DNA from 3 places in the Paraglaciecola sp. L1A13 genome. Region 1 is predicted to be linked to each of the others. Evidence: predicted binding sites of a transcription regulator. Region 1 holds the regulator's gene; each other region holds the start of a gene.
The links. Region 1 encodes LexA, which represses DNA repair genes until DNA is damaged. Its sites were predicted from a motif close to TACTGTATNNNNATACAGTA; they were not measured.
Positions count from the first base shown of each region.

Region 2: the regulator LexA is predicted to act here: its motif matches at 1,340-1,359, upstream of uvrD (DNA helicase II).
Region 3: the regulator LexA is predicted to act here: its motif matches at 1,124-1,143, upstream of recA (recombinase RecA).

Region 1 covers NZ_CP047024.1:4,890,535-4,892,816, forward strand. The annotation lists gene coxB (cytochrome c oxidase subunit II) at 1-645, opposite strand, end outside; gene lexA (transcriptional repressor LexA) at 1,052-1,675, opposite strand; gene plsB (glycerol-3-phosphate 1-O-acyltransferase PlsB) at 1,868-2,282, shown strand, end outside.
Region 2 covers NZ_CP047024.1:4,684,897-4,687,178, forward strand. The annotation lists gene GQR89_RS19955 (HAD-IA family hydrolase) at 1-396, shown strand, start outside; gene cysE (serine O-acetyltransferase) at 478-1,257, opposite strand; gene uvrD (DNA helicase II) at 1,404-2,282, shown strand, end outside.
Region 3 covers NZ_CP047024.1:3,714,055-3,716,336, reverse strand. The annotation lists gene GQR89_RS15765 (DUF3224 domain-containing protein) at 19-390, shown strand; gene GQR89_RS15760 (GFA family protein) at 489-899, shown strand; gene recA (recombinase RecA) at 1,183-2,223, shown strand.

The DNA of each region.
Region 1 (2,282 bases):
CTCGTTTACTTTCGTCCACGCGTCATTAATAAAACCGGGGTTAGCGTCTTGTTTAATAGCGAAGTCAGGCACCCACCAAGAATGTATGACGTCGTCTGAAGTAATCAAAAAGCGTACGCGCTTATCTGTCGGTATCACGAGGGGCTGATCGACCTCTAGAAGATAATTAACGCCTTTGTCCAATTTGCCAGATATCTCGCCGGCTTGAGTTGCTAAACGAGAATAAAACTCAACGTCGTTATCCATGTATTTGTAATGCCACTTCCATTGTGAGCCTGTCACTAGCACGGTGATATCAGGCTCACTGGCATCCTCCATAGCGATTAGCGTTTTCGCTGCAGGAACCGCCATAACAATTAAAATAACAAAAGGGATAACGGTCCAAGCGATTTCGACTTTTACACTTTCGTGAAAGTTGGCTGGTTTTGCACCTCTGGATTTACGGTGAAATAAAATGGAATAAAACATCGCTCCAAAAACACCAACGGCGATAACCACACAAATAATAAACATCAACATATGCAAGTCATATACATCCGCACTGATGTCCGTGACACCTTTGCGCATATTTAGTTGATATTGATCTAAGTCAGATACGGACTCTGCGAAAACAGTACCGCTTTGAAACGCGCTTAGCATTGCCATCACACTCAACGAAATTTTCTTCACTCGACCCCCTGCTTGTCAAACGTTTGAAATAGTGGCGATAGCCAGCAAAATTTACGTCTTCATTTATTATTATAAGATTCAATACAAGTTAATAAATGTTACCAACTTGTTAAGGATGCAACAAGCATTACCCAAAACAGGGGGAAGAGTCCAGCTATTTTGTTTATTTTATATTCAATTGGGTAAAATTTAATCAATCAATCAGTATGTTACGTTTACATCTCAGTAACAAAAAAAATTGCAATAATAATCTAGATGAGGCTTGTTATAGAGTATAAATAGGGGGGGAAATGTTCATTCAAAAATGCATTGGGGCTTCATTGCGAAACCCCAAACGTAATACATATTTATCAGAGTAAATCAGTACAAACTGTTTACCTGCTTACATCCAATCTGAATTACGTATCACGCCCACAGCGATACCTTCAATATTGAAAGGTTGGGTTGCTAAGTCGACTTTAATGGGCTGAAATTCTTCGTTCTCAGCATGTAAGATTACTTGGCGACCTTTGCGTTCAATGCGCTTCACCGTGACATCTTCATCAACACGTGCCACAACTACTTGACCGTTGTGAACGTCAGTAGTTTTATGTACAGCGAGTAAATCACCATCCAAAATACCAATGTCTTTCATGCTCATTCCACTAACACGTAGTAAAAAATCAGCACTAGGCTTGAATAAATTCGGATCGACTTTATAGTGCATTTCAACATGCTCTTGAGCCAAAATCGGTTCGCCAGCAGCTACTCGCCCAATGAGAGGCAAACCTTGATTTTCTAATTGATCTTCTAATGGCTCAGTAAGTCTAATACCTCTGGAGGTACCCGGTAATATTTGAATGGCGCCTTTTCGTGCTAAAGCTTTTAAATGTTCTTCAGCGGCATTAGCAGATTTAAAACCAAGATGCCTCGCAATTTCCGCACGTGTAGGCGGCATTCCGGTATCGATCATAGTGGTTTTAATCAATTGCAAGACTTCTTCTTGCCTAAGAGTTAGTGGACGCATACACAGCCTGTTGTTTCATACAGTTTAACTGTGAGTATATACAGTCGTTGCTAAATCTCAAATATTTATTGTTCACAGTCGTTTGAGGGGGAATTTATACAAGACCTCTGACCTGTAAACTGATCCTACGGGGTGGAAAAGCTGAATAACGTGGTATCCTATTGAGGTCTTTCACTATTTAGGTACCACTCTATGGCATGGCTGCATACACTGCTGCTAACAATTATATCTGTTCCGCTTAAATGGCTCGTTAAGGTCAACAGCATCCCCACAGATATACAGACTGAACTTGGGATCGATACAGCTAAACCTATTATCTATTTATTACGCACGCACTCGGTCACCGACCAATTTGCTTTAAAGATGTCGACCAATTACTTGGGTTTGCCCAAACCAACTGATACGGTGAGTATTGGTGGCCAAGAATTACCCGCCTGTTTGTATTTACAACAACCTCGCTCGATCTTGACCCGTAAAGTTAAAATTACCAAAATCGCCGATGATGTCACTCGACTATTTCAAATTCACAGAGAACACCCCGAATTAGATTTGCAAATAGTACCCGTTTCAATATTTTGGGGTAGGGCGCCGGGCCGCAAACTATCAG
Region 2 (2,282 bases), 210 kb from region 1:
TTTGAGCGTAGCAACTTTCAGGTCAGCGAAGACGTGACTCGCATTCTAAGCGAGCTTGGTGAACGTTGGCCTTTGGTAGCTATTACTAATGGCAACGTCAACCTTGAGCAAATTGGTATCGCGGACTATTTTCAAAAAAGTTTTCATGCCAGCTTAGCGTTTCCTATGAAGCCCAATAACGCCATGTTCGATGCTGCCCAACAGTTGCTTAATTTACCGAGTGATTCTATTTTGCACGTAGGGGATAACTTAGAAAAAGACGTGCTTGGTGCGAAAAAAGCTGGCTTTATGAGTGCCTGGTATGCGGATAATCGCAATATGAACCTTCAGAATGAAGATGTGACCGTTTTACCGGATATTCAGTTGCAACACTTAAGTGAGCTTTGCACCCTATAGCCGGTAAATTCAACTGACAGTAAATACCGCCGTTGCTCGGGTCCGATAGAACAAATCAGCTAAGCTTTAGCTGATTTGTAATTAGTCTTCTAATACGTTTTGGCGCATGGTCAGACACGGATTTTGGCAGCTCGGTTTACCAACAATCTTAGCAGGTACACCCGCGACAGTTACATGGGCAGGTACATCACTTAATACCACGCTACCCGCCCCCACTTTAGCTCCTGGCCCAATTTCAATATTGCCCAATATTTTAGCGCCTGCACCTATCATTACACCTCGGCGTACTTTTGGATGACGATCGCCACTCTCATTTCCTGTGCCGCCAAGTGTCACTGATTGCATAATGGATACATTGTCTTCAATCACCGCCGTTTCACCAACTACAATGCCTGTAGCGTGATCGAACATCACGCCTTGGCCAATATAGGCAGCTGGATGAATGTCTACTGACAATACTTCAGAGCTTCGACTTTGCACGAACAGGGCCAATTCATGGCGTCCCATCAACCAGAGCATATGAGCAAACCTATGTACTTGAATAGCGTGAAAGCCTTTAAAATATAACAAGACTGTAAGGAAAGATTTCACTGCAGGATCACGCTCAAACGTGGCTTGAATGTCAAAAACCGTTGCGTCAACAAGCAATGGTTGATCGCGATAGGCTTGGCTCAACATGCTACGCAGTGCTTCGGCCGACATGACTTTGTCTGACAGTTTATTAGACAAAATAAAGCTCAATGCCCCAGCAAAGTTATCTTGTTTTAAAATGCATTCGTCAACGTAGGTCGCGAGTACGGGCTCTTTTTCAGCCATCACCTTAGCTTCATCACGAAGCGTTAGCCAAAAGTTATTGTCCACGGTATACCCTCTAGTTCGTATTACTTTGCAGTGTAATCAGTTGTGATGTTAAAGCCCAATATTGACTAAGAACAAATTCATTAATTGTATAAAAACACAGTATAACTGTTATAATGCAAGCATAATTCTACAGCATTTTTCTCCCCATGGATGTATCTCGACTCTTAGAACAACTCAACGATAAACAACGCGACGCCGTTGCATCTCCCGCCGCCGATATGCTTATTTTGGCCGGTGCGGGCAGCGGTAAAACTCGCGTATTGGTTCACCGTATTGCCTGGTTAATGGAAGTCGAAGGTATCGCACCTTGGGGTATTCTGGCGGTAACCTTTACCAATAAAGCCGCTCGAGAGATGCGTGGGCGGATCGAAGAGTTGCAAGGCGGTGCACTAACCAGCATGTGGATAGGTACCTTCCATGGTATTGCCCATCGTCTGCTACGCACCCACTACGCTGAAGCCAAGTTACCCGAAAATTTTCAGATCCTCGACTCAGATGATCAATATCGTTTAGTGCGTAGGGTGATAAAAAGTATGAACTTGGACGAAAAGCAATGGGCGCCCAAGCACGTTCAGTGGTACATAAATGGCAATAAAGACGAAGGCTTACGCCCAGAGCATATTGATACTCATGGCGATTACAATCAGCAAAAACTGCGTGACATCTATCAAACTTATCAGCAAACGTGTGATCGGGCTGGATTAGTAGATTTTGCTGAGTTGCTGCTTCGCGCTCATCGCCTATGGTCGGAAAATCCAGAGCTACTTAAACATTATCAGAATCGATTTCGCGCCGTATTAGTTGATGAGTTTCAAGATACCAACAATATTCAATATGCTTGGCTACGTCTATTAGCTGCCCCTACCAACAATATGATAATTGTTGGTGACGACGACCAGTCAATTTATGGCTGGCGTGGGGCCAACGTACAAAATATTCAGCATTTTTTACGTGACTATCCGAATGCTAAAACCATACGCCTAGAGCAGAACTACCGTTCTACGGGCAATATTCTTAAAGCTGCT
Region 3 (2,282 bases), 1.2 Mb from region 1:
ATTGAGAGAGCAACTATCATGATCGCAGTAGGAGCATTTGAAGTTAATTTAGCAGCGCAAAATGATGAAACTGCGCCAGTAGGACGCATGTTAATCGATAAAACCTACACTGGAGCGTTAGTGGGTAAAGGCGTAGGGCAAATGATCAGTAAGCGTACTGAAAATGGCACTGCCGTGTACTTCGCCATCGAGGAGTTTGAGGGCAGTCTCGCGAATAAAAAAGGAGGTTTTACCCTGCTGCACAAAGGTGAAATGTCAGCTGCGGCCCAATCGTTAGAGATTACAATTTTGACTGGCTCGGGAAGTCATGATCTACGTGAGATTAGCGGTAAAATGCGTATTATTCAGCAAGAAGATAAGCACAGTTATGAACTGGAATATCATTTATAGCGTACAGTTTCTATTATTACCGCTCAATGCATTACGTGTGATTATTAATTTACCGTGGACTAACAACGACAAAAATGCGCATTTACCGGATAAACTAAGTGGAAAAAATAATAGGTAGTTGCCTATGCAGTAGTGTGCGTTTTGAATGTGATGATGTGATAAAACACTTTCATTTATGTCATTGCTCGCAATGCCAAAAAGCGACAGGTTCAGCTCATGCATCGAACCTATTTACTGAGATTAATAATATTACATGGCTTGCTGGTGCAGAACTGGTCAAGCGTTACGACGTGCCCGGACGTAGCATCTCAAATGCGTTTTGTGGCCAGTGCGGAAGTGCGCTACCTTATGCGTCTTTATCTGGTAAAGCCTTGGTGATCCCGGCAGGTTGTTTAGATAATGCATCAAGTACCCAACCGCAAAGCCATATTTTTTATGCTGAGAAAGCGAGCTGGTACGAACCTGCGTTAGGCAGCATAAAATACAATACCTTACCCAGCGAAGAGTAATCAAATATGTTGTTTTGTTGATTAAAAACTCTGCGCACGTATAACCTTGCATAGAAATGACACTAAGTAATGGGAGTGTAGGGGCTAGTATTGGCGAATAAGACAGATATCTGCCCGCTGTACCGTACAATAATATTAATTTAAAATTTAGTTATGTTACGTCAATCAACGACTTTGTTGTCTTAACAAAGGCCCAACATGACTATTTTTAGAAAGCGACTTGTAACTGTATGGTTGTACAGTATAATAACAAAATAGAATTTCAAATTCCGGAGACCGAAGAATGGTTACTACGACAGACAAAAGCAAAGCATTAGCCTCAGCAATGGCCCAAATTGAAAAGCAATTTGGCAAAGGCTCAATTATGAAATTGGGTGAGAATAGAACAATGGATGTAGAAACTATTTCTACAGGCTCGCTGGGTTTAGATATTGCTTTGGGCGCTGGCGGCTTCCCGATGGGACGAATTGTTGAGATTTACGGGCCTGAGTCAAGCGGTAAAACCACTTTGACGCTTGAGGTTGTTGCTGAAGCTCAACGTAACGGTAAAGTATGTGCTTTCGTTGATGCGGAACATGCCCTTGACCCAATCTATGCCGCAAAATTGGGTGTTAATATCGATGAACTTTTGGTCTCTCAACCTGACACGGGTGAACAAGCACTAGAAATATGTGACATGTTAACGCGCTCTGGTGCTGTCGATATTATAGTGGTCGATTCAGTCGCCGCCTTAACGCCAAAAGCAGAGATTGAAGGTGATATGGGAGACAGCCATATGGGTCTTCAAGCCCGAATGCTTTCGCAAGCAATGCGTAAGCTGACAGGTAATCTAAAACAGTCGAACACGATGATGATTTTCATCAACCAGATCCGCATGAAAATTGGTGTGATGTTTGGTTCTCCTGAGACGACTACTGGTGGTAATGCCCTTAAATTCTACGCGAGTGTTCGATGTGATATTCGCCGTATAGGGGCTGTAAAAGACGGTGATGAAATCACAGGTAACGAAACCCGAGTAAAAGTGGTTAAGAACAAAATTGCACCGCCCTTTAAACAAGCTGAATTTCAGATTATGTACGGTGAAGGAATTAACAGAGATGGCGAGTTAATTGACTTGGGCGTAAAACACGGATTTGTGCAGAAGGCTGGCGCTTGGTATAGCTATGGCGAAGAGCGTATCGGACAAGGTAAAGCAAATTCAACCAAATATCTCAAAGAGCATAAAGAAGTGCGAGACGAACTGAATAAAAGACTCAGAGATTTACTGTTAAGCCCTAAAGATCCTGCACCGAAAGAAGCGGTGGTTCCAGAGCAAGAAGAATAAATTATAAGTAGAAGAATACGTTCTTCAACTTTGTATAAACGAAAAGACCGTCGACTGAC